DNA from 3 places in the Arthrobacter sp. 10N44_2 genome. Region 1 is predicted to be linked to each of the others. Evidence: riboswitches for the same ligand, from Rfam matches in the RefSeq annotation. Region 1 holds a riboswitch; each other region holds the start of a gene.
The links. A riboswitch is a leader RNA that binds a small molecule or an ion and turns the genes downstream of it on or off. The one in region 1 is predicted to bind thiamine pyrophosphate.

Region 1 (6,108 bases):
GCCGGCGCGTCATCAAGAGCAAGGGTGATAAGGAGGTCCGGCCGGCGCAACCAGATCAGCCCCGCCGGCCGAGCGGGCGTTAGAGGAACTCGGCCCGGCCTTCCATTGCCGAGGACGCCAATGCGTGTTCCCGCCGCGGGATCCTGCCGGCCGCTTTCGCCAGCCTGCCGGCGATGACGGCATGTTTGAAGGCCTCGCCCATGAGCACCGGATTCTGCGCACGGGTCACCGCCGTAGCCAACAGCACGGCGTCGCAGCCGAGTTCCATCGCTAGGGCAGCGTCCGAGGCCGTGCCGATCCCGGCATCCAGCACCACGGGCACGGACGCGCGCGAGACGATCAGCTCGATGTTGTGCGGGTTCAGGATGCCCAGTCCGGTGCCGATCGGGGCGCCCAACGGCATCACGGCCGTCGCGCCGAGGTTTTCGAGCCGGAGGGCAAGCACGGGGTCGTCGTTCGTGTAGGCGAAGACCTTGAAGCCTCGGGCCACGAGCTGTTCGGTTGCGTCCACGAGTTCGACGGCGTCCGGCAGCAATGTGTGCTCGTCGGCAATGACTTCGAGCTTGACCCAGTCCGTTTCCAGGGCCTCCCGCGCCAGCTCGGCGGTGAGGACGGCGTCCTTGGCGGTGAAGCAGCCTGCCGTGTTGGGCAGTACCCGGATCTGATGGTCCTCGAGCAGCTGGAACAGCGAGCCCGTCTCCGCCGGCGAATAGCGGCGCATCGCCACCGTGGTCAGCTCCGTCCCGGACGCCACCAGCGCCGCCCCGAGCCCGTCCAGGCTCGGCGCACCGCCGGTTCCCATGATGAGGCGGGAGCCGAGCCTTACGCCGTCGACCACGAACGGATCGGCCACCGCACCGGTCATGGGGACGGCCTGTGTTCCTGCGAACGTCGTCTCGTTCATGCTGGTCATCCTCCCTGGACTGCCGTGACAAGTTCGACGTCGTCGCCGTCGGCGAGCGCCGTGGCGTGCCACTGGCTGCGCGGCACCACTTCGGCGTTGCGGGCGACGGCGACACCGAGCTTCCGCCCGTCGGCGGCGCGGCCGTCGGGGCCGATGCTCCGGCCAGTGAGCTGGCTGACGAGTGTGGAGACGGAGGCGCCGTCGGCGACGCTCTGATCCGTTCCGTTAAGTCGGATGTTCATGCTGCTTCCTTCTTGGGGCTGTCCCCGGACGTAACCGGGAGGCGGGAAAAACGGTCGGGGCGGAACCCGGCCCAGCGCGGGTCCGGCGTGAAGTCCATGAGTTGCCGGCACACGGCGGCAGCGGCGGGGGTCAGCAGGACGCCGTGCCGGAAGAATCCTGTGGCGATGATGAGTCCCGGGACGTCGCCGCCGTCCGCTTGTGCGACCCGCCCCAGCAGCGGGGCATTGTCCGGGGTTCCTGGCCGCGCCCGCGCCGTGGCTTCCAAAAGCTCCAGCTCGGCGACCGCAGGCACCAGCTGCTGGGCATCCCGCAGCAGCTGGTAAATGCCGCCGGCGGAAACTGCGTGCGGATCCGACGGTCCATCCTCCCGCTGGGTGGCCCCGATCACCACGGTGCCGTCCTGGCGGGGGACGATGTACACCGGGATGCCGCGCACCATGCCCCGCACGGTGGCCGTGAGCAGCGGCTGCAGATGCGGAGGCACGCGGAGCCGGAGGATGTCGCCGTAGACGGGCCGCAGCGGCAGCGCCAGCCCGGCCGGCAGCTCCTCGAGCGCGGCGGCGCCGAGCCCGTTGGCGACCACGGTCTCGGCAGCCCGCACGGTACCGCCGCCGGCCAACCGCACACCCGCCACCTGTCCGTCCTGCCACAGCAGGCCTGCCGCGCGCCGCCGGACGAAGCTGCCGCCTTCCGCACCGAGCACGCCCGCGAGCCGGGTGATCAGCAGGCGGGGGTCCACCTGGTGGTCGGCCGGGATGTCGAAGGCACACGAGATGCCGGGACTCAGCAGGGGCTCCCGGGTGCGCGCCTCGCGCACTGTCAGCGGCTCCACGGCCAGGCCGCATGCCTGCTGGACTTCCCTCAAGTCCGCGAGCGCGCGCCGGTCCGCCGCGTCGGCCCCCACCGCCAGGGTCGGCGTCGTTAAGTAGCCGGTACCTGCCGGCGAATCCGCGCCAGCGGCACCGGCGTCTAGAGCCGCAGCGAATCCTGGCCACAACCGGGAGGCTTCAAGCATCAGTTCCAGGAGCTGTTCCTCCTGGTAGTGCAGTTCACTCACGGGGGCCAGCATGCCGGCCGCGGCCCAGCTGGCTCCGCTGCCGGGAGCATCATCGATCAGGACCACGGATCGGCCCGAGCGGATGGCCTCGAACGCGATGCCATGGCCGATCACCCCGCCGCCGATCACGGCCACGTCGGCAGTCGTGTCCCCCGCGATGATTCCCTCTGCGGTACCGGTCCCTGTGTCACAAACCTGGGCGGCGGCGTCATTTGCGGCTCCGGCTGCACGGCCTGCTCGTGTGCCCATGAAGAATTCCTTCCCTACGCCGGTACTAGCCGGATCAGGTCAAGCGGTCGGCTCTGACGCCCTCTCAGCCGGGCAGCGGCGACATGGCTGCTGCGGGCTCCCGCGGTATGCGCCCAGTTTAGAGGAACTAGGCTGGTCCCATGAGCCAGGACCCTCTCCACACCACCGCCCGCCTCTATCTCTGCACCGACGCCCGCAGGGACCGCGGCGACTTCGAGGACTTCGTGGACGCCGCCTTCGCCGGCGGCGTGGACATCATCCAGTTGCGCGACAAGTCGCTCGAGGCCTCCGAGGAGCTGGAACTGCTGGAGGTCCTGCACACCGCGGCGCAGCGCCACGGGCGGCTGTGGGCCGTCAATGACCGGGCGGACATCGCCTCCCTGTCCGGGGCTCCGGTGTTCCATGTCGGCCAGAAGGACATTTCGCTCGACGCCGCCCGCGGCTTTCTCGGCAAGGATGCCGTGATCGGCCTGTCCACCCACAGCCCGAAGCAGGTGGACGCCGCCATCGCTGCCGCGCCAGGCCGCAAAGGGCTCGATTATTTCTGTGTGGGCCCCGTGTGGGCGACGCCCACCAAGCCCGGACGCGCCGCCGTCGGCCTCGATCTGGTGCGCTACGCCGCCCAGGCGATCGGCGGGGCGGACGCGGAGGGAACCGGCAAGGTCGACGAAAGCGTGCTGCCGTGGTTCGCGATCGGCGGGATCGACCTCAGTAACGTGGAGCAGGTAGTCGATGCCGGTGCCCGGCGGATCGTCGTGGTCCGGGCGATCACCGACGCCACTGATCCGGCCCACGCCGCCGGAGCCTTGCTGGCGGCGCTGGACGCCGCCGCATCCTAAGCAGGTCCCCAGACCGTAATGCCGGCCGGCACTGAAACTATCCGGCGAGACCCAGCTCCGTCATCCGGCGCGCGTGGTTCGCTGCAAGTTCGGCCGCCAGGCCATTGACCAGCGCCCGGGCGCCGGCGTCGTCGAGCCCCGACAGTCCGCCGAGGAACGCGTGCTCAGCGCTGACACGCTGGGCGTGGTTCAGTACTTCCCCCAGCAGACGCCTGGCCCACAACGCCAGGCGCGACGCCAGCCGGGGGTCATCGGCCAGGGCCGCCTTGATGCGCGCCTGCAGCACGGCCGTGGACTCACCGGTGGAGCGAACCTGCCCGATCAACTCACGGGTCGCGGCGTCGACGTACCGGCCCACGACGCTGTAAAAGTCCGCGGCGACCGTGTCGATCACGTAGGCCTTCATGAGGGCCTCGTACCAGTCCGACGGGCGCGTGCGTTCGTGGAAGTGGTCCACCGCGGGCTGGAACGGCAGCATGGCGGCCTCCGTATCCAGGCCCATGTGTTCGAGCCGGATTCGGACGAGTTCGTAATGCTGGAACTCGACCACCGCCATCCTGCCCAGCAACGCACGGTCATGCAGCGTGGGCGAATACCGGGCACTCGAGGACAGCCGCTCGAAGGCGGAAAGCTCGCCGTACGCCAAGACTCCCAGCAGGTCGGCAATGAAGCTGTTGTAGAGGGCAGGATCGTCCGCAGTTGCGCTCATCATCCAAGACTAATAGCGGAAATCGGGCTACCCTGATTTTCGTGTCCCATCATCGCCTGACCCCCAGTGTCCACGAGCAGCAGAACCAGCTTGCCGGGGCACTCAAGGCGTTGCGCACCACGCTGGAACTGCCCGGCCCGTTCCCCGAGGATGTGCTGCGCGACGCGGAGGCGGCGGTGGCCGAGCACAAGCTCCCGGACCTTGACCTCACGCACGTCGAGTTCGTGACCATCGATCCGGCATCGTCCACCGACCTGGACCAGGCCCTGTTTATCGAACGGAGCAACGGCGGCTACAAGGTCTTCTACGCCATCGCCGACGTCCCCTCCTTTGTCGCCCCGGGCGGGGCGCTGGACGCCGAGACCCGGCGCCGCGGCCAGACCTTCTACACCCCGGACGGCCGGATTCCGCTGCATCCGGAGATCATCAGCGAGGCCGCCGGCAGCCTGCTCGCCGGGCAGCTGTGCGCGGCGTTCGTCTGGGAGTTCGAACTCGACGCCGCGGCAGAGGTCGCCTCGGTCCTCGTGCGCCGGGCACAGGTCCGCAGCCGCGCGAAGCTCAACTACAAAGGCGTCCAGGCCGAGCTCGACGCCGGCACCGCGGCGCCCGTGCTGCAGCTGCTGAAAGAAGTAGGCCTCAAACGGGTGGAACTGGAACGACTGCGCGGCGGTGCGAGCCTGAACATGCCGGAACAGGAGATCCAGCAACTGCCCGACGGCGGCTACCGGATCGTAGCGGCCCCGCCGCTGCCGGTGGAGGACTGGAACGCCCAGATTTCACTCATGACCGGGATGGCCGCCGCGGCGCTCATGCTCCAGGGCAAAGTCGGCATCCTGCGCACCATGCCCGCCCCGGACGAGGCATCACTGCGCCACTTCCACCGGCAGACCCACGCCCTCGGCAAGCCCTGGGACGGGGAAATGCGCTACGGCGAGTACCTGCGGACCCTTGACCCGACGGACCCCCGGCAGCTGGCCATTGTGCATTCGGCCGGGATGCTCTTCCGCGGCGCCGGATACACACCCTTCGACGGCACAGTGCCCAACGCCGCCGTCCAGTCCGCCATCGGCGCCGCCTACGCCCATTCCACGGCACCGTTGCGGCGGCTGGTCGACCGCTTCGTGCTGGTAATCTGCGAGGCCCTGAGCAACGGCACCGAAGTTCCTGCCTGGGCCCGGGAGGCGCTGCCGTCCCTCCCTGCCATCATGGGCACCTCGGACCAGCTGGCCGCGAAACTGGAGCGGCTGTCGCTGGACACCGTTGAGGCGGCGCTGCTCGTCAACCACGTCGGCCAGGAATTCGACGCTGTCGTCATCTCCGGTCCCAAGCCGGCCAAGGGCACCAACGGCGCCAGCAACGGCAACGGCGGGAAGACCAACGGCAACGGAAACGGCCCGTCCGGGATCGTCCAGATCGCCGAGCCCGCCGTGACCGCACGATGCCCCGGCGAGCTGGAACCGGGCACCAAAGTCCGGGTCCGGGTGGTGTCCTCGGACATCGCCACACGGGAAATCCAGTTGGAGCTCGTGGGCTGACGGCCCCCTATCGGTCCGTTGACGGCCCGCTGGCGGTCCGCAGGCCGTCCCCAGCCAGCGCTCCCGGCCGCCCTCCCGGTCACTTCCCAAGGCGCAATCACCCGCCCAGTCGAGGATCCACGCCTTGTACAGCTAGACTGAAGAGGTAGAAATGGATGCCCGGTCGTTGATTTCCATGATTTTCGAATTCAACAAGCCCGCCCCTACGCGATCTTGAGATACACCCGCTGGTCCCCAGTGCCAGCATTTAGATAGCCCGCGATCGGCTTCCACTGGAATTGCTTGCGCGCCTGAGCGTGCTCCGGAACGGCCACCACGGTCGGCCCCGTTGAGCAAGCAGCGCAGCCCAAAATGAATAAGGAAACTCCCCTGTGAGTGAATTGCACACGCACCAGCTTCTGACCGATGAGTCCGGCACGGAGACCATCGAGCCCGAAGAGACCATCATCTCGGACGAAAAGCCGCACGAGATTGCCGAGAAGACCTTTGCCGACTTCAATGTCCGCGCGGACATCGTGGAGTCACTGGCCGACGCCGGCATCACCCACCCCTTCCCGATCCAGGCCATGACC
Region 2 (6,108 bases), on a different contig from region 1:
CCCTCCGGGCTGCGCGCCGGCTCCGCCTACAGGCGCCGCCGTGGGAAGCCCCGCTGCAGATCGTGCCGGGCGTGCCGACCCTGGTCCTGACCGGCGGCTGGGAACCGCTGTATGAGGAAATCGCCGGCTACCTGCGCGAGACCGGCGCCCTGCACCGCACGGCGCCGGGAGGGCACCGGCCCCAGGATTCAGCCGAAGGGGACCGGGCCATCCGCTCCTACATTGCCGAGGTCAGCCGGCACCAGCACGCCCGGGCGTCCTAGGAAGCTGCGGGTTCTCCCACCGAGGGCTGCGGCAGGTAGACCTTGCCGCCCGAGGCGAGGAACTCGTTGCTCTTCGCCCGCATTCCGGCCGCCATCTGCGCTAGGGCCGCCTGCGAATCTGCTGATCCGTATTCGTCCCGGATGTCCTGGCTGATCCGCATGGAGCAGAACTTCGGACCGCACATCGAGCAGAAGTGGGCTGTCTTGGCCGGCTCCGCGGGAAGCGTCTCATCATGGAAGGCCTCGGCCGTGACCGGGTCCAGGGACAGCGCGAACTGGTCCCGCCAGCGGAACTCGAACCTTGCCTTGGACAGGGCATCGTCGCGTTCGTGCGCGCCGGGGTGGCCCTTGGCGAGGTCCGCGGCATGGGCGGCGATCTTGTAAGTGATCACGCCCGTCTTCACATCGTCCTTGTCCGGCAGCCCGAGGTGTTCCTTGGGCGTGACGTAGCAGAGCATGGCAGTGCCGTAGCGGGCGATTTCGGTGGCGCCGATCGCCGAGGTGATGTGGTCATAGCCCGGTGCGATGTCCGTGACGAGCGGCCCGAGTGTGTAAAACGGGGCGCCCTTGCAGAGTTCCTGCTGGCGCTCCACGTTTTCCCGGACGAGGTGGAAGGGCACATGCCCGGGGCCCTCCACCATGACTTGCACGTCGAAGTCCCAGGCCCGCTGCGTGAGCTCGGCCAGGGTGTCCAGTTCGGCGAACTGTGCCGCGTCGTTGGCATCCGCCGTCGCGCCCGGCCGCAGCCCGTCGCCCAGCGAGAACGCGACGTCGTAGCGTGCGAAGATCTCGCACAGCTCATCGAAGTGGGTGTACAGAAAGTTCTCCCGGTGGTGCGCCAGGCACCAGCCAGCCATGATGGAACCGCCGCGGGACACGATGCCGGTGACCCGGTTGGCCGTCAGGGGCACATACCGCAGCAGCACGCCCGCGTGGATGGTCATGTAGTCCACGCCCTGCTCGCACTGTTCGATCACGGTGTCCCGGAAGATCTCCCAGGTCAGGGCGTTCGCCTCACCGTTCACCTTCTCCAGCGCCTGGTAGATCGGGACCGTTCCGATGGGGACGGGGGAATTACGGATGATCCACTCGCGCGTGGTGTGGATGTCATCCCCGGTGGAGAGGTCCATGACGGTGTCCGCGCCCCACTGCGTGGCCCACTGGAGTTTGTCGACCTCCTCGGCGATGGAGCTGGTCACGGCGGAGTTGCCGATATTGGCGTTGATTTTCACCAGGAACGACTTGCCGATGATCATCGGCTCGGATTCGGGGTGGTTGACGTTGTTGGGAATGATCGCGCGGCCCGCGGCCACCTCGCTGCGCACCAGCTCCACATCGCAGTTCTCGCGCAGCGCGACGAACCGCATTTCCGGGGTGATGACACCGTCCCGGGCGTAGCGCATCTGCGTGACGGTCCTGCCCTCAGCGGCCCGGCGCGGCACCGGCCGGCCGCCCCGCCACTCGGCCGACGCCGCACCGCGGCGCACCGCCGATTTGCCGTCGTCGAGCAGCTCCCGTTCACGGCCGGCGTAGGGTTCGGTGTCCGCCCTGGCCTCAATCCAGGGGGTGCGGAACGGCTCCAGCCCGCGGACCGGATCGCTGCCCGGTCCGGCAGTGCGGTACACCCGGAACGGCGGGTTCCGGATGCCGCCCGGGGAGGGTTCCAGGGCGATCTCGGTCACCGGCACGCGGATGCCGTGCTCCGGATCCGTGCTGAAGGCCAGCGAGTGGGACTTCAGCGACTGCGTGGTGGCTGCGGACTGAATTTGGACAGGGCTGTGCTGTGTCACTTGGGTGTTCACGGAAAAGCTCACTTCCTTCGCCGGCATTACCCGGACAGGTTCAACGGTCGCAGGCTGCGTCAGCCCGATCTCAGCCCCTGCAGGGGCACCCGTGTGGTCGTAGACGAAACTACCACGCACCGCCGGCCGGCCCTCGAGTGTGACGGAGTGCGGTCGGGCCGCGGTGTTAGCGTGGCATTGTGACTCTGCCCAGGGCCGTGCCCCGCATCCGGATGGCGACGCCGGAAGACCTCCCGGCGCTGCCGGTTCTCGAGGCCTAAGCAGACCGCATCCTCGAAGCGGAGCTGGGGAACCAGACGCTCCCGGCTCCGGAGTTGACGACGCCGGTTGAGCCGATCTTCATACTTGTCGCCGGAAACCCGCCCGTAGGGTTTGCCCGCGTTGACGAGGTCGGCGGCCAGGCCCATCTGGAACAACTCTCCGTGCAGCCGGACTCCGCCGGGCGGGGGATAGGACGGTCCCTGGTGGAGGCGGCCCTTGATGCGGCCCGGAGCCGTGGCAATTTATCGATGACGCTTTGCACCTTCGCAGGCGTCCCGTTCAATGCGCCGTTTTATGCGAGCTGCGGTTTCGAGGAACTCGCCCAGCCAGGACAGGCGTTGGGCGCCCTGCGGATCCACGAAGCGCAGCTGGGGCTGGACGGTCTTGGCCGGCGGATCGTCATGCGGATTAGGCTTTAGGTCATGACCGGCATCATCAAGTTCAGCGGCCCCATCCTCACCGCGGCGGACCATGAACGCCGCGGGCTCTGGTCGGTGGGCGGCCTGCTGACCTTCCGCCGTCCGGCCGCCGCGCCGGACCTCGTGCTCGACGGCTGGGTCATGCCCGGCCTCGTGGACGCACACTGCCACATCGGCCTCGGCCCGGGCGGGGACGTTACCGAGGACACCGCGGAATCCCAGGCCCTGGCGGACCGCGACGCCGGGACACTCCTGGTCCGCGACGCCGGCGCCGTCCACAACACACGCTGGCTCCAGCAGCGCGCGGACCTGCCCCGGATCATCCGTTCCGGCAGGCATCTCGCCAGGACCCGGCGCTACCTGCCGGGCCTGGCCGTCGAGGTCGAACCGGAGGATCTCGTCGAGGCCGTGCGCAAGCAGGCCCGCGCGGGTGATGGCTGGGTCAAGCTCGTGGGGGACTGGATCGACCGCGACGCCGGCGACCTCGCCGCCAGTTTTCCCGCCCGGACCATCAAGGACGCCGTCCAGGCCGCCCACGATGAGGGGGCCCGCGTCACCGCACACTGCTTCGCCGAAGACACCCTCGATGACATGCTCGACGCCGGGATCGACTGCATCGAGCACGCCACCGGGCTGCTGCCGCGGCACCTGCCGCGCTTCCTCGAACAGGGTGTTCCTATCGTGCCCACCCTGATCAACATCGCCACGTTCCCGGACATCGCCGCCCGGGCGGCGGCCAAGTTCCCCCGCTACGCAGCCCACATGCGCTCGCTGTGGGAGCGCCGGGCGGAGCGGATCCTCGAAGCCCACGAGGCCGGGCTGGCGATCTATGCCGGTACCGATGCCGGCAGCGTGATCAGCCATGGCAGGATCGTGGACGAGATCCAGGCCCTGCACGCCGCCGGCCTTCCCGCCGCTGCCGCCCTCGACGCCGCGAGCTGGTCTGCGCGGACCTGGCTCGGCGCGGAGTCCATCGGTGAAGGGGCAAGCGCTGACGTCCTCGTCACCGCCGAGGATCCGCGGAGCAATCCGGCCACGCTCCGCCGGATCCGGCACATCGTGCTGCGTGGGCTGCCGGTAGACCGGGCGCCAGTCCATGTTTTGGAATAAATTGAAGCTTCAAGTAATTTATCTTTACGTAGAGTCGCCGAAGGCCGGTGGCTACAGAATCCACGGAGCATTGCCATGACCGCAGAAGCCAGCACCCAGGACCTCCTTCCTGCCGAACTCACCATGGGCACCGTGATGCTCAAGGTCGGCGACATGAAGCTCATGACCGACTACTACCAGCGCGCCCTCGGCCTGGAGACTGTGGCCGAAGAGGACGGCGGGCTCTACCTTGGGCGCCAGCAGAAGCCGCTGGTGCATCTGGCGCCTGCCCCGGGCCTGAATCTACCTTCCCGCGGCGAGGCCGGGCTCTTCCACACCGCCCTCCTCTTCGAGGACCAGCACTCCCTGGCGGCCACCATCGCCACCGCGGCCCAGTACGAGCCCCAGTCCTTCACCGGCAGCGCGGACCACCTCGTCAGCGAGGCGTTCTACTTCAACGACCCCGAAGGCAACGGCATCGAGCTGTACTGGGACCGGCCGCGGGCGGCGTGGTCCTGGGAGGGCAAGAACGTCGTCATGGACAGTCTCGCCCTGCCGCCGCAGCGCTACCTGCAGCAATACCTGACCGAGGAGTCCGTGGCCGGCCAGCGCCAGGCCGCCGCCGGCGTCGGGCACGTCCACCTGCAGGTCGGCGACGTCCAGTCGGCGCATGATTTCTATGTCGGCACGCTCGGCTTCGAAAAGACCGCGGGCTGGCACGGCCAGGCGCTGTTCGTCTCGGCCGGCGGCTACCACCACCACATGGCCATGAACGTATGGAACAGCCGCGGCGCGGGCCCCCGGCGCGACACGCTGGGCCTGGGCGAAGTCCTGATCGAAGTGCCGTCCGGTGACGATGTCGCAGCGCTGGCCGACCGGCTCAAGGTTGCCGGCGTCGAATCCCACCACACCGGCGCCGAGTTGCGCTTCGAGGATCCGTGGCGCAACCGGATCCGCGTAGCCGTGCGCTAGAAGTTCTCCCCAGGCAAGCTGGTCGCTGGGCATGTCCAGCGCGCAGAGCTTCCCGCTGGACATGTCCACTCTTCGCCGGCGGGACAGCTGGGCATGTCCACTGCTCGCGGCCGGGACTCCGGAACATGTCCATTGCTCGCAGCCGGGAATGGACATAGTTGCCATATGTCCAGTACTCGCAGTCGGGGGAGGGCATGTCCACGGGCGGGGTCGGGTTCCCCGGGCCAGCGAGGGACATGTCCACTCTTCGCCAGCAGGACACTGGAACATGTCCATTGCTCGCAGCCGGGAATGGACATAGTGGCCATATGTCCAGTGCTCAGGGTCAGGGGAGGGCATGCCCATCGGGCCTTGGTCGGGTTCCCGGGCCAGCGAGGGACATGTCCACTCTTCGCCAGCAGGACACATGGGACATGTCCACTGTTCCCAGGCAGGACGTCGGAACATGTCCATTGCTCGCAGCCGGGAATGGACATGGTTGCCATATGTCCAGTGCTCAGGGCCAGGGGAGGGCATGTCCAGCGGGCGGGGCGGGGTCGTGCTGAAGCGGCTAGGCTGAAGCGACGCCGAAAACAGCGGTCTGCGGACCGCCGAACCCTAAGGACCAGCTGCATGGGATTCACCGAACTCTTTGTGTCCACCCACGAAGAAGCCCTCAAGCGCGCCGGCGCACTGGAAGGCGGCAGCCCGGCCGCCCCGGGCGCCGTCCGCATCCCGGAGATCAGCGATTTCGAGGTGGAGCGGCTGGGAGACCTCGCCGGCGTCGCCGTGCACGCCCCGGGCGCGGACTATGAACTGGCCATGGTCGACGTGGCCAGCGACTCGCTGCTCGGCGTCCCGGCGGCAATGGTCCGCACGCTGGCGGAACTGCTCAGCTATGAAACCGAAGGGGAGGGCGAGGTCCTGGAGGATGTCGCCGCCAACTGGGCCGCCGAGGAGGACATGCCCTTCGGCCCCGACGAGGCCCGGGACTACGTCCGCCGGATCGCCGAGCTCGCCGCCGGCGTCGACCCCGCCACCAGGTCCGGCCTCTACGTCTGGACGTCCTGACCGGCCCTCGAGGCCGCATCCAGGCCGCGCGCTGGTGCGCCGGGCACGTGTCAAGTCGAAATCCTGCCGGTGATCTGGCACAATGAACAGGTACTCGATCTGCGTGGCCCCTCTCTCCGCGTCTGGATCTTGTCCTTTAGAACCCCCAAGTACGGCCCGCCCCACGGGTGCAGAACGCCGGGCTCGACCCCGTTTCAGAAACAGGAGTGACCACAAAAGTGGCCGTAAAGATTCGCCTTAAGCGCTTCGGTA
Region 3 (6,108 bases), on a different contig from region 1:
CTGTTGACGTCCACCGCGCCGGCGAGGGTGCGGCCGCCCTCGACGCGCAGGTGGGTCATCTGGGGCCGGCCCACCTTGACGATGCTGTGCCCGACGATCGCCTCCAGGCGCTGGATCATCTTCAGGCTCAGGTTCTGCTTGCCCTGTTCCATCCGGGCGATGGCGCTCTGGCTGGTGCCCAGCTCGGCGGCGAGTTGCCCCTGGGTCCAGCCCTTGGCGCCGCGCGCCTCGCGGAGCAGGATGCCTACGTGTTCAGCAGTCGGTTGAGTCATGCTCCCGAAAATATCACGCATGATTTATAAACCACGGCAATTCCGGCCGGAATGGCGCCAATCTCACACGGATACCCACGCCATGCGATAACCGGCAGGCCGCCGGAACTCCCGGGCCGCCCCGCCGGAACTCCCGGGCTGCCCGGCCGGCGGCGCCGGTCTACTGGCGGGTGAGGAAGACGAGGTTCCAGGTGCCCGCGCCGAGGGCCGCGGCGACGGCGGCGGCGGCGATGCCGAGCCCGCCCAGCAGCACCCAGGCATCGAGTCCGCTGAACGTGGAGGGCCGCGCCCAGGTCCGGGCGGCACCGCCGAACCCGCGGGCCTCCATCGTCACCGCGAGCCGCGAGGCGCTCCGGATCGCCTGCACCAGCAGGCCGAAACTCTGGCCCAGCGTGGCGCGGAACCGCTGATAGGGGTTGCCGCTCGAGCCCACGCCGCGGGCCCGCCGGGCCATGCCGATGGTCTGCCATTGCTCGGCCATGATTCCGACGAGCCGCATCGCGGCCAGGGTGCCCAGGACGAACCGGTGCGGCAGTTTCGCGTTCTGGGCCAGGGCATCGGCCAGGTCCGTGGGGTCGGTACAGCTCATCAGCAGCACCGCGGGCAATGCGATCGCGAGCCCGCGGAGCATGAAGCCGATCCCCAGCTGCAGGGAACCGGCGCTGACGGACCAGATCCCCGCATCGAGCAGGACGGGTCCGGAATCGGCCGCCAGGATGGCCGTGCTCCAGCCGCCCAGCGCCGCGGCGAGGATCAGCGGCCAGCCGCGCTGCCACAGCAAGGCCACAGTCAGGCCCGCCAGCGGCAGGAGCAGCAGTTCGAACGCCAGCGCCACCGACGCCGACACCCAGTCAATGGAGAGCGCCAGGACCAGGGTGATCAGGGTGACCGCCGTGAACTTGGCGAGCGGGTTGGCTCGGGTCAGCAGCGCATGGTTGCCGCGCAGGCTCAGCGCGTCCCTCATGGCGAGGCCCCCTCCGGCAGCTCGAGATCCGGGCCGGGAGCGTCCGCGGCGGCGGTTTCCCGTGGCCGGAGGCGGAGTTCGGCGCCGCCGAGGACGGCGCTGAATTCGGCGTCATGCGTCACGGACACGACGGCGGTGCCGGCGTCGAGGAGCTCGGAGAGGAACGAGGCGAGTTCGGCCCAGGTATTGGCATCCTGGCCGAAGGTGGGCTCGTCCAGGACCAGCACCTGGGGGTGCGCCGCCAGCACAGTGGCTACCGAAAGGCGCCGCTTCTCGCCGCCGGAGAGCGTGTAGGGGTTGGCGTCCACAAGCTCCGTCAGCCGCAGCCGCTCCAGCAGTTCGTCCACGCGGTCTTCGCCGTAGCCGAGGTGGCGCGGTCCGAACATGAGCTCGTCGAGGACCTTGCCGGTAACGAACTGGTGCTCGGGTTCCTGGAAGACGGTTCCGATCCTGGCGATCAGCTGCTGGGCCTTCCACCGGTAGGGATCGGGTCCGGCGCCGTCGCGTACGCGGCCACTGGAGCGACCGCTGGAGTGACCGGTGGCGGGGCTGCTCAGCTCCGCCGTGGCCGAGACTGTTCCCGCGACGGGCCGCAGGAGACCGGCCAGCGTCAGCGCCAGGGTGGACTTCCCTGTGCCGTTCTGTCCGGTGATGGTCAGCGCCTCGCCGGCGCGGACCCGGACCGAGACCCCGGACTGGACCGGACGCGGCGCGATGGTGCGGAAGCCGTCGCGCAGCCCGGCCCGCCGCGGCCGTTCGCGGGACACCGCGAGCGCGTCGGCCGCGAGCAGAGTCTGTCCCGCGCCCCGCGCCGGTGTCCGCATCCGCGTCGCCGGGACGTAGCCCGGCACCCAGACGCCCGCACCGATGAGCATGTCCCGCGCCTCGGCCAGGACCCGGTCCGGCGGTCCGTCAATCAAGACCGCGGAGTCCGTGGCGGACCCTGGCTGCAGCACCACGATCCTGTCCACCAGGTCTTTCCAGACCCCCACCCGGTGCTCCACGACCACCAGCGTGGCGCCTGTCTTGTCCAGGCAGCGGCCCACAGCGTCGCGGACCTCCAGGACGCCCGTGGGGTCGAGGTTGGCGGTCGGCTCGTCGAGCAGCAGCAGCCCTGGCCGCATCGCGAGGATCCCGGCGAGCGCGAGCCGTTGCTTTTGGCCGCCGGAGAGGGCCGCCGTCGGGTGGTCCAGCGGCAGCTGTCCCAGCCCGACGTCGTCGAGGGCCTCGCGCACGCGCGGCCAGATCTCCGCCGCCGGGACGGCGAGGTTCTCCGCCCCGAAGGCGACGTCGTCGCCGAGGCGGGAGAGCACCACCTGCGTTTCCGGGTCCTGCTGCACCAGCCCGGCGCGGCCGCGCTGCGCCCGTGGCGCGGCACCGTCGATCAGGAGGCTGCCGGTCTCGTCTGCATCTTCGGCTTCGCCGGAGTCGCCGGAGTCGCCGGGGTCCCCGGAGTCGCCGGCCGCGCCGTCGCCCAGAACGCCGGCCAGGGCGTGGAGCAGCGTCGACTTGCCGGCGCCGGAGGGCCCCAGCAGGAGCACGCGCTCCCCCGGCTGGATGTCCAGGTCAAGGCCGCTGACGGCGGGCCTGGTCCGTCCGGCATGCCGCCAGCCCCAGCCGCGGGCCGTGACGGCGGCCGGCCGGACGCCCGGTGAAGATCTCATGATTCTCTGCAGGATTCAGCGACGGGGCTCAGGAGAAGACGGGCTCCGTGGCGGCCTTGCGGGAGGCAAAGGAGCCCAGCACTCCGGTTTTCGCCAGGCCGCGGGTGGCGAGCCAGGCCAGTCCGCCGGCAATCACTGCGCCGGAGATCGTGGTGAAGACGATGTAGGCGAGCTTGTCGCCGGCTTCGTAGGCGATGTTCCAGCCCCACGGCAGGAAGGAGTCGTTCAGGCCGCAGAAGAGGCCAGCGCCGGCGCCGGCCAGCACGGAGACGGGCAGGTTGAACTTCTTGTAGAGGAAGGCCGCGAAGACCAGTTCGGCGCCGAGGCCCTGCAGGATGCCGGAGATCAGCACCGTGGTGCCGTACTGCGAACCCATGATGAGCTCGCCGGTGGCCGCGACGGTTTCGCAGAAGAGCGCGGCGCCCGGCTTGCGGATGATGAGCATGCCCAGCACCGCCGGGATCATCCAGCCGCCGGCGTAGAGTCCGCTCAACGGCGGGTAGACCGCGTTGACCGGAGTCGAGATCAGGTTCGCGCCCTGGGACCAGGCCCAGAAAATGACGCCGCCGGCAACGGCGATCAACGCGGCCACCACAATGTCCACCACGCGCCAGCTGTAGTTGCGCCGGGCGGATGAACGGCTGGCGGAACCATGCTGTGCTGAAATATCTGTCATGTCGTCCTCCTGAGGAACAGGAGGGGAGGGTGCGCCGGCCGGTCTCGGCTTCCGCCGCCCTCCGCGCATCCTGAGAACTCGACTCCCTTGCGCCGGTACTAACCGGATCAGGTTCGAGGGTCTGCGGCTGTCCGCACTCTCAGCGCCCACCAAAGGTTTCCCCGGATTTTTCCGGCGATGCCCGACGGCGGCGCTCCCCTGTCGTAATTATTTTCGCCCTTGTGGGCTGGCTCAGTTTACACCCGGACGGCCGGGATTTCAGTGGTGTGCCGTCACAATCGTGGACCGGACGGCGGCAGTCCCGGCGGCCCGGAAATCCCTCTTGGTAGAGTCGTCGTGCCGGACCCCCGGACCCGCCAGCGGGCGGCCTCGTCACCCACCGGAAAGCTGGAATATTTTGTCGCACACACCGGTCACCCAAGATCCCTCCGGGGAATACGATCCCGACTCCAATGAGCCGCAGCCGCGGGGTTCCCTGGCGGCGCTCATTGGCCGCGTGCTGGCCGAGATAGAGGCGCTCCAGTTCGCGTCGTTCAGCAAGGATGACGCCCTGGACCTCGGGCTCCTCCTTGTCGAGCTGGGCAGGCAACGCTCGCTGCCCATTGCCGTCGACATCACCAAAGGCGAGCAGGTGCTCTTCCACGCCGCGCTGGACGGCGCCACACCGGACAATGAGCGCTGGATCAACGCCAAAAAGCGCACCGCCATGCGGTACGAGGTCCCGTCCCTGCTGGTGGGCCTCCGGGCCCGCGCTGCCGGCGGAAGGATCGAGGACAACGCCTGGTGGGATCAGTCGGAGTTCGCCGCCCACGGCGGGGCGTTTCCCATTTACGTGCGCGGCACGGGCGCCGTCGCCGTCGTCACCGTCTCCGGCCTGCCCCAGAAGGCGGATCACGAACTCGTGGTCGAGGCCCTGCGGATGGTCCTCACCCCGGAACGCTAGGCTAGGGGAAAACCGTTCCCGTCCCAAGGAGACCGAAGAATGAACATCCTCATCAAGCTGCTCGGCACCGGCGTCAGCCTCCTGGCCGGCTTTGCCGGCACCAAGCTGGTGGACACCATGTGGGAAAAGTCCACGGGCAACAAGCCGCCCAAGGGCCAGGAGGACGACGTTCCCACCACCCTGCGCTCGGCCCTGACGTTCGCCCTGATCTCCGCCTCGGTCAGCGCCATCATCCAGGTGCTCGCCAACCGCGGCACCCAGCGCGCGATCACCCGCTTCGCCAAGACCCAGGACGTCGTCTGACCTGACGCGACTGGCCGCGGCGCCCGCCGCGGCAGTCGAAGGCCCCGGCCGGGTCCGCCGGGCCGGACGGGGCGACGTGCGGCCGGGTCCGCCTGGCCAGACGGGGCTCAGCGGTCGTCGTCGTCGTCCGCTCCGTGCGTGGCCGCCTGCTGGGCGGCCTTCTGGACTACCGCCTCGAGCTCGTCGGAGCTCAGCAGCTCCGGGTGCAGGTGCTTGGTCCGGTAGCCGGCCCGACCCACCATGTGGGCGGACACGGGGACGGTGAGCAGCTGGAAGAGCCAGGCCACCAGCAGGACGGGCCACACCGACCAGGTGCGCATCTGCAGGCCGAGGGCCGCCAGCAGCAGGAACAGGCCGAGGACCTGCGGTTTGGTGGCCGCGTGCATCCTGCTCATGAGGTCCGGGAATCGCAGCAGCCCGATGGCGGCCGCGAGGGACATCAGGGCTCCGGTCACCATGAACACGGCGGAGACGGCGTCGATCACTGTGTCAGGATTCACGGACGCCCTCCCGCCTGTCGGCCACGAACCGGGCCACGGTGACCGAGCCGACGAATCCGATCAGGGAAATCGCAACGAGCAGCATCAGGTTGTTCAGGTGCCGGTTGGCGGCCATGTCGATGCACAGGGCCGCGCCGAAGATGGCCAGCAGCACGTCGGCGGCCAGAACCCGGTCCAGCAGCGAGGGCCCCCGCGCGATCCGGACGATCGCCCCCGCGGCGGCCAGGGACAGTACGACGGCGGTCACCGTCAGGACGGTCTGCATCATGCGGGGGTCTCCTGTGTCAGGGCGGAAAGTTCGGCTTTGGTCCCCATGATCCGGATCAGCCCGGCCTCGGTGTCCCGGACCTCTTTGCGCAGCTTGGCCGCGTCCTCGGCATTGCGGACGTTGATGCCGTGGATGTAGAGCGTGGACGTCGACCTGTCCACCTCCACCACGAGGGACCCGGGAATCAGCGAGATCACGTGCCCGGTGGCCGTGACCAGGAGGTCCGAATGGCTTCGGAGCGGCACGGCTACGACTGCGCTGACCACGTTGGGGCCGCGGACCACGGCCAGGTACAGGACCTGGAAGCTTGCCGCGACGACTTTTCCGAGGAAGATGAGGGCGAACGGCACGGCGCGGAGCACGTTGAAGCGGCCGCCGAGTTCCACCGGGGGCAGATAGAAAATGCGCGCCACGAGCACCGCGATGAGGGCGCCGAAGAGGAGATTGCCCGGGCTGAAGTTCTGCCAGAGCGCGCCCCAGACAAAGACGAGCCAGACCAGCAGCGGCAGTTCCTGGCG

Region 2: it holds a riboswitch for thiamine pyrophosphate, as region 1 does, so the genes downstream of both, thiC (phosphomethylpyrimidine synthase ThiC) here and thiO (glycine oxidase ThiO) in region 1, are expected to answer to the same signal.
Region 3: it holds a riboswitch for thiamine pyrophosphate, as region 1 does, so the genes downstream of both, AC1DBX_RS08785 (ECF transporter S component) here and thiO (glycine oxidase ThiO) in region 1, are expected to answer to the same signal.

What each region holds. Positions count from the first base shown of each region.
Region 1 covers NZ_JBFTHT010000002.1:1,001-7,108, forward strand. Annotated here, with positions in the region: gene AC1DBX_RS02965 (thiazole synthase) at 80-904, opposite strand; gene thiS (sulfur carrier protein ThiS) at 910-1,146, opposite strand; gene thiO (glycine oxidase ThiO) at 1,143-2,453, opposite strand; TPP riboswitch at 2,447-2,567, opposite strand; gene thiE (thiamine phosphate synthase) at 2,594-3,292, shown strand; gene AC1DBX_RS02985 (ferritin-like fold-containing protein) at 3,330-4,004, opposite strand; gene AC1DBX_RS02990 (RNB domain-containing ribonuclease) at 4,043-5,536, shown strand; gene AC1DBX_RS02995 (DEAD/DEAH box helicase) at 5,908-6,108, shown strand, end outside.
Region 2 covers NZ_JBFTHT010000022.1:38,515-44,622, forward strand. Annotated here, with positions in the region: gene AC1DBX_RS18640 (alpha/beta fold hydrolase) at 1-263, shown strand, start outside; gene thiC (phosphomethylpyrimidine synthase ThiC) at 260-2,065, opposite strand; TPP riboswitch at 2,061-2,168, opposite strand; gene AC1DBX_RS18650 (GNAT family N-acetyltransferase) at 2,380-2,745, shown strand; gene AC1DBX_RS18655 (amidohydrolase family protein) at 2,749-3,855, shown strand; gene AC1DBX_RS18660 (VOC family protein) at 3,931-4,806, shown strand; gene AC1DBX_RS18665 (hypothetical protein) at 5,419-5,856, shown strand; gene rpsP (30S ribosomal protein S16) at 6,075-6,108, shown strand, end outside.
Region 3 covers NZ_JBFTHT010000006.1:81,324-87,431, reverse strand. Annotated here, with positions in the region: gene AC1DBX_RS08800 (UDP-N-acetylglucosamine 1-carboxyvinyltransferase) at 1-272, opposite strand, end outside; gene AC1DBX_RS08795 (energy-coupling factor transporter transmembrane component T family protein) at 433-1,236, opposite strand; gene AC1DBX_RS08790 (ABC transporter ATP-binding protein) at 1,233-2,900, opposite strand; gene AC1DBX_RS08785 (ECF transporter S component) at 2,929-3,576, opposite strand; TPP riboswitch at 3,643-3,786, opposite strand; gene AC1DBX_RS08780 (heme-degrading domain-containing protein) at 3,974-4,519, shown strand; gene AC1DBX_RS08775 (DUF4235 domain-containing protein) at 4,559-4,822, shown strand; gene mnhG (monovalent cation/H(+) antiporter subunit G) at 4,930-5,280, opposite strand; gene AC1DBX_RS08765 (MrpF/PhaF family protein) at 5,312-5,590, opposite strand; gene AC1DBX_RS08760 (Na+/H+ antiporter subunit E) at 5,587-6,108, opposite strand, start outside.